3 regions of the Rhodovulum viride genome follow, and region 3 is predicted to be linked to each of the others. Evidence: riboswitches for the same ligand, from Rfam matches in the RefSeq annotation. Region 3 holds a riboswitch; each other region holds the start of a gene.
What was found. A riboswitch is a leader RNA that binds a small molecule or an ion and turns the genes downstream of it on or off. The one in region 3 is predicted to bind cobalamin.
Positions count from the first base shown of each region.

Region 1: another riboswitch for cobalamin. It lies ahead of BYZ73_RS03345 (hypothetical protein); the one in region 3 lies ahead of BYZ73_RS11505 (ribonucleoside triphosphate reductase).
Region 2: another riboswitch for cobalamin. It lies ahead of BYZ73_RS07205 (DUF4198 domain-containing protein); the one in region 3 lies ahead of BYZ73_RS11505 (ribonucleoside triphosphate reductase).

Region 1 is NZ_MUAV01000003.1:125,224-128,493, forward strand. Features, by position in the region: gene BYZ73_RS03335 (ABC transporter substrate-binding protein) at 1-717, opposite strand, end outside; gene nikR (nickel-responsive transcriptional regulator NikR) at 844-1,308, shown strand; gene BYZ73_RS03345 (hypothetical protein) at 1,331-1,699, opposite strand; cobalamin riboswitch at 1,731-1,942, opposite strand; gene metH (methionine synthase) at 2,061-3,270, shown strand, end outside.
Region 2 is NZ_MUAV01000006.1:191,807-195,076, forward strand. Features, by position in the region: gene BYZ73_RS07195 (cobyric acid synthase) at 1-81, opposite strand, end outside; gene cobO (cob(I)yrinic acid a,c-diamide adenosyltransferase) at 227-856, opposite strand; cobalamin riboswitch at 961-1,170, shown strand; gene BYZ73_RS07205 (DUF4198 domain-containing protein) at 1,308-2,102, shown strand; gene cbiM (cobalt transporter CbiM) at 2,113-2,730, shown strand; gene BYZ73_RS07215 (cobalt ABC transporter permease) at 2,727-3,270, shown strand, end outside.
Region 3 is NZ_MUAV01000012.1:6,069-9,338, reverse strand. Features, by position in the region: partial or broken gene BYZ73_RS11505 (ribonucleoside triphosphate reductase) at 1-2,001, opposite strand, end outside; cobalamin riboswitch at 2,206-2,425, opposite strand; gene BYZ73_RS11500 (pseudoazurin) at 2,614-3,024, opposite strand; gene BYZ73_RS11495 (ABC transporter ATP-binding protein) at 3,036-3,270, opposite strand, start outside.

The sequences.
Region 1 (3,270 bases), on a different contig from region 3:
CACCTGCATCCCCTCTGGCGCGGCATCGGCCTCGGCCGGGGGCACGGCGACGATCTGCGCCGCGCCGGTACGCGCCAGCGCCAGCCCCGTCGCCTCGGCCCCGAAGACGAAGGTCACGCGCGGAAACGGGATGTCGGGGCCGTGCCAATAGGGGTTCGGCGCGACGATCAGCTGTTCGCCCTCGCGCCATTCGACCAGGCGGAACGGCCCGGCGCCGACCGGGTGGCGGGCGTAATCCGGCCCGTAGGATGCCTTTGGCACGATCCCCAGCGTCGCCAGATCTCCGGTGAAGGTGATCTGCGGGTGGCGGAGTTCCAGCTCGACCGTCAGCGGGCCGGTAGCGCGGGCCTCCTTCAGCACCTTGAGATCCGTCAGCCCGTCGCCGTCGCGCGCGGCGTTGAAGGTGAAGGCCACGTCCTCGGCGGTCAGGGGCGTTCCGTCCGAAAACCGCGCATCGTCGCGAAGCGTGACGGTCCAGGTCAGACGGTCGTCCGACAGCGACCAGCCGGTCGCCAGATCGCCCGCCAGCGACAGGTCGGCCGCGCGCCTGAGCAGCGTTGCCTGAAACAGCGGATTCCCGTAGCGGCCCCAGCCCATGATCGGGTCGAAACCGGTCTCGGGTTCGCCGCCCACCGCCAGCACCAGCGGCGGGGCGGCCTCGACAGCCAGCGGCAGACTCAGCGAAACGGCAAGGGCCAGGAAGGACAGAGGGCGCATGAGGACTCGGTATGATTTATGCCTCCCATCTTCATACGCCCGGCGCGGCGGGAATGCCAAGCGCGGTTCTGTGCCTTGTTTGCCCCGCGCTCCGGAGGCAAAGTCGCCGCAAAGCGGGAGGGGCCCATGCAGCGCATCACGATCACCATCGAAGACGACCTGCTGGAGGCGCTCGACGCCTTCATGGACCGGTCTGGCGCGTCGAACCGGTCCGAGGCGCTGCGCGACCTGATCCGCCGGGGGCTTGACCAGGACGCGCCCGAGACCGCCGAATGCGTGGGCGTCGTGACCTATGCCATGGACCCCGCGCAGCGCGATCTGGGGCGGCTGGTGCCAGAAAGCCGCCAGCAGCACCATGACGCGGCCATCGCGGCGCTGTCGGTGCCGCTTGACCATCACGCGGCGGTCGAGGTGGCAGTGATGCGGGGCACGGTGGGCTCGGTCCAGGCCTATGCCAACAGCCTGTTCCTGCAGCGCGGCGTGCGGCACGGCCAGACCGTTCTGATCCCGGTGCGGACCGAGGTCGAGTTCCACCTGCATGGCGAGCGGGCGCATACCCACGATCACCTGCGGGTGCTGGACCGATTCTGACCCTGTCCGCGAAGGGTCCGGGCTAAAGCCTGAGCCGCCGCGCCCGGGCGCCGCCCCGGCGGCATGGGCGGGGCAGGGCCAGATCCAGCGGCCGGGGCGGCATCGCGCGGATCTGCACCAGCAGGCGGCGGAACTCGTCCAGCGCGGCCGTGGCCGGACCCGGTGCCGCCTGCGCCTCGGCGGCGCGGGCGGCGGCGGGCAGATCGGCCCGGCCGGGCAGGCTGCCCAGCCATTGCATGAAGCCAAGCTGGCCCAGCTCGCGCGCCCGCGGCCCCGTCTGGGGGCAGGCGGCAAGCCGCATCAGCACCATCTCCAGCATCGCCGGCAGACCGGCCCCGCCCGGAACCTCGTCACGAAAAACCGGGCCGCGCCGGCCCCTGATGTCATCCATCGCGGATCTCCTTGCCGGGGCACCCCGCCCGGGTTCACACGCTTGGATGGCAGGTCTCCTGGCTTGCGGGTCATCGCCGCCCCGACCCTTCCCGGACCGTTCGGTCCAGTGGCCGTCTCGGGGGGCTCTCCGCCTACAGTTGCGGGGGCAGCCGCGGATTTGCCGGAGGTTCCGGCGGACCGCGTTCCCTTTTCACCCGCGCGGCCGGCAAGGCCTGCGGGAACCATCGCCACAAGCGCTACCCGGCCGGGCGGGCGGCTGTCAATGGCGCAGAATATCGGCCGTGAATGTGAGCCGGGCTCATAAAGATCCTGACAAACATGAATTGGACAGGCGCGGCCGAAGGCCATATCTGCCGTCCATGACCCAATCCGCGCCCCGCCCCGCCCGCCATTCGCCTGTCTTCGAGACCCTTCGCACCGCCGCCGCCGAGCGGATCCTGGTGCTGGACGGGGCGATGGGCACCCAGATCCAGAAGCTCGGCCTGACCGAGGACGATTTCACCGGTTCTGGCGGCGGCTGCGCCTGTCATCTGCACGGCGACAAGCCGCAGAAGGGCAACAACGACCTTCTGAACCTGACGAATCCCGACGTGATCGAAGAGATCCACTACCGCTATGCGATGGTTGGCGCCGATATCGTCGAGACCAATACCTTTTCCTCGACCGCCATCGCCCAGGCCGATTACGGGCTGGAAGACAAGGTCTTCGCGCTGAACGAGGCGGGTGCGCGGCTGGCCCGCAAGGCGATGGACCGGGCCGAGGCCGAGGACGGGCGGCATCGCTTCGTCGCGGGCGCGCTGGGACCGACGAACCGCACCGCCTCGATCAGTCCCGACGTGAACAACCCGGGCTACCGGGCCGTGACTTTCGACGACCTGCGGATCGCCTATGCCGAACAGCTGCACGGGCTGATCGCGGGCGGCATCGACCTGGTTCTGATCGAGACGATCTTCGACACGCTGAACGCCAAGGCCGCGATCTTCGCCTGCGAGGAGGTCTTTGCCGAACAGGGCCTGCGCCTGCCCGTCATGATCTCGGGCACCATCACCGACCTGTCGGGGCGGACGCTGTCGGGCCAGACGCCCACGGCCTTCTGGCATTCGGTGCGCCATGCCCGGCCGCTGACCATCGGGCTGAACTGCGCGCTGGGGGCCGATGCGATGCGCCCGCACCTGGCCGAGCTTTCGGCCGTGGCCGACACGCTGATCTGCGCCTATCCCAATGCCGGGCTCCCGAACGAGATGGGCGACTACGACCAGACACCCGATGAGATGGCGGCGCTGGTCGCGGGCTTTGCGAAGGACGGGCTGGTCAATATCGTCGGCGGCTGCTGCGGGTCGACCTATGACCATATCGCGGCGGTGGCAAAGGCGGTTCGGGGCCATGCCCCTCGCAAAATCCCAGAGATCGCGCCGAAGATGCGGCTCTCGGGGCTCGAACCCTTCACCCTGACCGACGACATCCCCTTCGTGAATGTGGGCGAGCGGACGAACGTCACCGGCTCGGCCCGGTTCCGCAAGCTGATCAAGGAACAGGACTACGCCACCGCTCTGGATGTCGCGCGCGATC
Region 2 (3,270 bases), on a different contig from region 3:
CAGCAGGCTCTTGCCGACGTCCGAACTGGTGCCCTGGAACATCAGCGCCTTCGCCCGGCGCGGCGGGGCAGGATCGAGCATCGGCACCGAAATCTCGGGCATCGGCGGCGCGGCGTCGTCGGGGGGCAGGTCGGAAGGCGGGCTCGGGGTCCTGTGGGATGTCATCGGGGCTCCTGCGGCGTTCGGCAGGGGTGTCGGACGGGGCTTTCCGGATGTCAAGCGCGGCTCAGAACTCGACGCCGGGCTGGCCCTTGATGCCCGACCGGAACGGGTGCTTGACCAGCGTCATCTCGGTGACCAGATCGGCCGCCTCGATCAGCGCCTCGGGGGCGTTGCGGCCTGTCAGCACGACATGGGTCAGGGGCGGCTTCTCGGCCTGGAGGAACTCCACCACGCGGTCGGCATCCAGATAGCCGTAGCGCAGCGCGATGTTGATCTCGTCCAGCAGCACCATGCGGATGGCGGGATCGCGGATCAACTCTTTCGCCTTTTCCCAGCCCTTTTCTGCGGCGGCGATGTCGCGGGCGCGGTCCTGGGTTTCCCAGGTAAAGCCCTCGCCCATGGCATGGAACTGGCAGAGATCGCCGAAATGCGAGGTCAGAAGCCGCCGCTCGCCCGTGTCCCAGGCGCCCTTGACGAACTGGACCACGGCGCAGGGCATCTGATGGGCGATGCAGCGCAGGATCATCCCGAAGCCCGAGGAGGACTTGCCCTTGCCGGTGCCGGTATGCACGAGGATCAGCCCCTTCTCGCCGGATTTCCCGGCCATGATCTTGTCGCGCGCGGCCTTCTTCCTGGCCATCTTGGCGGCATGGCGGGCGTCGTCGGCAACGGTATCGGCGGTCTCGTCGGTCATGGGGGCTCCTTGCGCGTGTCGGGGACAGCTTAGCGGGCGGGGGCGCGGCGTCAAACCCGGGCCGCGCGGCGGTCGTGCCGATTGACAAGTCCCGAGCCGCTTGCCATGACGAAGCCGTGACCGGTTCGCCCGGGCCCCGAGGGTCCGGACGTGAAAAGGGAACGCGGTGCGCCCCCGCAAGGGGCAAGTCCGCGGCTGCCCCCGCAACTGTAAGCGGCGAGCACGGCTGAGAACGCCACTGGGGATACCCCCCGGGAAGGCCAGCCAAGCTGAGACCCGCAAGCCAGGAGACCTGCCGGCCGCCCGTTTCCCCGCAAGGGAGGCGGTTTCCACCGGACGCCGGGGTGCGCGTCTGGCCCGGATCGGCCGCGTTGCGACCCGTTCGAGCCTCTCATCCCCTCGTCCTTTCACCCGCGGCCTGTCCGGCCGCCCCTGTTGAAAGGCAACGACCTTGATCTTCCACGGCAATCTCGTAACCGCCGCGCTGGCGCTGACCCTCGTTCCCGGGGTGGCCGCCGCGCATTTCCAGCTGGCCTATACCGAAGAAAGCCTGATCGACGCGCCCGGCGACGTGCCGGTCAAGCTGATCTTCTGGCACCCGCAGGAAAGCGGCCCGGTCATGGACATGGGCGAACCGCTGGAATTCTACGCCATCCATCGCGGCGAGAAGATCGACCTTCGCGCGACGCTCAGCCAGACCGTCTTTCGCGGCCCGCTGAACGAGGCCGTCGCCTGGGATGGCAGTCTGCCGGTCAAGCGGATGGGCGACTATGTGCTGGTGACGGTGCCCGCGCCCTATTACGAGGACTCCGAGGATATCTACATCCAGCAGATCACCAAGACCTATCTCAATCGCGGCCAGATGCCGACCGACTGGGACAGCCCGCAGGGGCTGAAGGCCGAGATCGTGCCGCTGGTCAAACCCTATAACGTGATCGCGGGCTCGACCTTCACCGGGCGGGTGCTGTCGGCGGGCCAGCCTGTCGCGGGCGCCGAGATCGAGATCGAATACATGGCGGCCGAGCCCGACATGGCCACGGGCGCGCCCAAGCCCGCGACCGCCGGGCCGTTGCCGGGGGGCGCGATCGTGGCCGTGTCGGACGAGAACGGCTATTTCACTTTCGGCGTGCCCAAGGCGGGCTATTGGGGCTTTGCCGCGCTGGGCGTGGGCCCCGATACCGCGTTCGAGGGCAAGGAGCTCAGCCAGGATGCGGTGCTCTGGATCCGCGCCTTCGATCTGAAATAGGGGCGGGCCCATGCATATCGTGGACGGGGCGCTGGCGGCGCCCGTGGTGATCGGCGGCGCGGTGCTGGCGGCGGGGGGCGTGGCGCGCGGATTGCGCGATCTGACGCTGGAAAAGATCCCCGCTGCCGGGATGCTCTCGGCCAGCTTCTTCGTGGCCTCGCTGATCCATGTGCCCATCGGCCCGTCCTCGGTGCACCTGATCCTGAACGGTCTGGCCGGGCTGGTGCTTGGCTGGGCCGCCTTTCCGGCGCTGTTCGTGGGGCTCTTGCTGCAGGCGGTCTTTTTCGGGTTCGGCGGGCTGACGGTGCTGGGGGTCAATACCCTGAACATCGCGCTGCCCGCAGTGATCGTGCATTATCTCTGCCGCCGGGGTCTTGCGCGCGGCACCCCCCGGATCGCCGCGCTTTGGGCCGGGATGGGCGGGGCGCTGGCCATCGCGCTGACGGCGCTTGGCGTCGGTCTGGCGCTGGCGCTGTCGGGCGCGGCCTTCCTGCCCGCCGCCCGGCTGGTCTTTCTGGCCCATATCCCGGTGATGGCGGTCGAGGGCCTTTTGACCGCCGCCGCCGTCTATCTTGCCGCCCAGGTGAAGCCCGACCTCTTTGCGACAGTTCAAGGACCCCAACGATGATCCGTCCCCTTGCTTTGACCCTGGCGCTTGCGATGGCGCCGCTGCCTGCGCTGGCCCATAAGGTGATCGGCGGGGCCTATGCCGATGGTGCGCTGATCGAGGGCGAGATCGGCTTTTCGAATGGCGACATGGCCGCCGACGCCCTGGTCGAGGTCTTCGACCCGGCGGGCACCCGGCTGGGCGAGACCCGGACCGATGGCGACGGCATCTTCACCTACCGCCCCACCGCCGCCGTCGCCCATGTCTTCCGCGCCGATCTGGGCGCGGGCCATGTCGCCGAATTCACCCTGAGCGCCGATGAGGTCGCCGCGATCCTCGACAGCCCCGCCGCCCGGGCCGCCGCCGAAACCGGCGTCGCCCCTGGCGCGGGGGACGAAACCGGCGCGGGCAATCCGTCGACCTTCCCCCTGGATCGGGCGCCCGCCGGGGCAGCCTCCGGAGCGCTGGCGGCGGTGCCGCTGGTCGCCGCGCCGGGGCTGAGCGACACCGACAAGGCCGAGATCGCACGGATCGTCCGCGACGAGATGCGCCCGCTCCGGC
Region 3 (3,270 bases):
GGCTTTCGCGCGCTTCGCCGCGATCAGCTCGGCGTCGCATTTGGGGCAGAATTCGTGCTCGCCCGCGAGATACCCGTGTTTGGGGCAGATCGAGAAGGTGGGCGTCACGGTGATATAGGGCAGGCGGAAGGACGACAGCGCCCGGCGGACCAGCTTCTTGCAGGCCTCGGCCGAAGAGATCCGCTCGCCCATGTAAAGATGCAGGACCGTGCCGCCGGTATAGCGCGCCTGCAGCGGCTCCTGATGTTCCAGCGCCTCGAACGGGTCGGACGTATACCCGACCGGAAGCTGGGTCGAGTTGGTGTAATAGGGCTGGTCCTCGGTGCCCGCCTGCAGGATGCCGGGGAAACGTTTGCGGTCCTCGCGGGCAAAGCGGTAGGTCGTGCCCTCGGCGGGCGTGGCCTCGAGGTTGTACATGTGCCCGGTCTCTTCCTGGAACTCGACCATCCGGGCGCGCAGGTGATCCATCAGCCTGACGGCAAGCGCCTGGCCCGCCTCGGTCGCGATGGTCTCGCGATCATCGGTGAAGTTCCGGATCATCTCGTTCACGCCATTCACGCCCAGCGTCGAGAAATGGTTCCTGAGCGTTCCGAGATAGCGCTTGGTGTAAGGGAAAAGCCCCGCCTCGATATGGCGCTCGATCACCTTGCGCTTGAGTTCCAGACTGGTCTTCGCGATCCCCGCCAGCCGGTCGAGCGCGGCCAGCAGCCCCGCCTCGTCGCCCTTGTGCAGATAGCCCAGCCGGGCGCAGTTGATGGTGACGACACCAAGCGACCCGGTCTGCTCGGCCGACCCGAAAAGCCCGTTGCCGCGTTTCAAGAGTTCGGTCAGGTCCAGCTGCAACCGGCAGCACATGGACCGGACCATGTGCGGCTCCAGTTCCGAGTTCACGAAGTTCTGGAAATAGGGCAGCCCGTATTTCGCTGTCATCTCGAAGAGATAGCCAGCATTCTCGCTGTCCCAGGGGAAATCGGGCGTGATGTTGTAGGTCGGGATCGGGAAGGTGAAGACCCGGCCACGGGCGTCGCCCTCGGTCATCACCTCCATGTAGGCGCGGTTGATGAGGTCCATCTCGGCCTGCAACGCGCCATAGGTGAAATCGACCTCGCGCCCGCCGACGATCGGCACCTGGTCCGCCAGATCGGCGGGACAGGTCCAGTCGAAGGTGAGGTTCGTGAAGGGTGTCTGGGTGCCCCAGCGCGAGGGGACGTTGAGGTTGTAGATGAATTCCTGCATCGCTTGCCGCACGGCGGCATAGTCCAGCCCGTCGAGCCGCACATAGGGCGCGAGATAGGTGTCGAAGGAACTGAAGGCCTGCGCACCGGCCCATTCGTTCTGCAGCGTGCCGAGGAAATTGACGATCTGGCCCAACGCGCTGGTCAGATGCATCGGCGGGGCGGATTCGATGGTGCCGGGCACCCCGTTCAGCCCCTCGCGCAAGAGCGTCCGCAGCGACCAGCCCGCGCAATAGCCCGCGAACATGTCGAGATCGTGGATATGGACATCGCCCTCGCGATGGGCCCGGCCGACTTCCGGCGGGTAGATATGGCTCAGCCAGTAATTGGCCGTCACCTTGCCCGAGGTGTTCAGGATCATGCCGCCCAGCGAATAGCCCTGGTTCGCGTTGGCGTTCACCCGCCAGTCGGACCGGTCGAGATATTCGTTGATCGAGCTTTCCACATCGACCAGCACCCGCCGGTCCTCGCGCAGCCGCGCATGCTGGTCGCGATAGACCGCATAGGCGCGCACCGTCACCATCCGGTTGGCGCCGATCAGCGCCTGTTCGACCGCATCCTGGATCTCTTCGACGCCGGGCGCGCCGCCCGCATGGCGGAAGCTCAGGACCCGCACCACCCGATCGGTCAGGCGCGCGGCCTCCTCGGCGCCGAACTCGCCGGTGGCCTCGCCCGCGCGGGCGACGGCCCGCGCGATGCGGCCGCTGTCGAAGGGAACCACCTGCCCGTCGCGGGTCACGACGGATTGGGGGAGAAGAGCGGTCATCGCATCACCTGTCTGCATCATCGGGACGTCCGGTCCTTTTCGTCTGCAGGGGCGGTCGCGTCGGTGCCGGTCTGAAATAGACGGTGATGGTCATGTCTCGCCCCATTGTCTGCCGTTTCCTGTCGGACCTTGGGACACGAGAGCCATGGCGACGGACCTGCCCGCCGCGGATCGCAAACGCACCCCGAGGCCCTCCGCCTCTGGTTGTTGCCGTCCGTCATGGCAGGTCTCCTGGCTTGCGGGTCGACACTCGGCTGGCCTTCCCGGGCCCCGGTCTTTCGACGGGTGGACCCAGTGGCGTCGTCAGCTTCGCTCGCCGCTCACAGTTGCGGGGGCAGCGCCGGATTTGACCCAGACGGGTCTGCACCGGCTTCCCTCTTTCGTCCCCGGATCGCCCCGGGAAACCATGACGGCGCCACCATCTATCGATCTTTGTCAGATGTCAACATGTGGTGGTCCTGGACTGCAAATTAACCACTTGTTGCGTGCGGGGCAGCATGCACGGGCGCCCAAAAGCCCATCCGCGGTGATGCCCCGGGGCGTGGTGAAGCTGGCGGTGGCCATTGGGTCTCGGTGTGAATTCGGGGGGCGCCCCCGACCTGAACCCGGGCCCTATCGGCCGAGCAGGTCCGACATCCGCTCTCTGGCGCGATCCGGCAGACCATCCGGAAGAGGCGCCGCCCCGTCGACCTCTCCCACATCGACGATCATCACCATGCCCATGGCATAGTGCGGCGAGCACTTGATGCCGTAGCGCCCCTCGACCTCGAAGATCACCGCGATCTCTTCGTCGATCTGGCCGATGAAGCGATCCGCACCCTCTGGCAGCATCTCGGGGATGGAGGCCGCGTTGTGGCCACGCTGCGCGGGAAGGAAGCGCACGGTATCGCCGGGTGCGATCTCGAGATAGGCGGGCTCGTAGATCATGGCGCCGGTCTCGCCGCGGGTCAGCATTCTGACGTCATGGGTCTCGGCGTGTCCCGCAACGGGAACCAGGGCAAGCAGGCCGACGAACAGGCGCATGGGGCGATCCTTTAGAGGGCATGAGAGAAGTGAAGGCGTGGCGATCCGTCCGGAGCGGCATGGCGCGTCGCGGCGACGCCGAAGACCTCGGCCAGAAGATCCTCGTTCAGCACGTCGCGGGGCAGACCCGTCGCGACAAGCCTGCCCCCGGACAGCACGCCGATCCGGTCGCAGGCCGTGGCCTGGTTCAGATCGTGCAGCGCGATGACACGGGTGATGGGCAGTGCCCGGACCAGCGCCATGAGC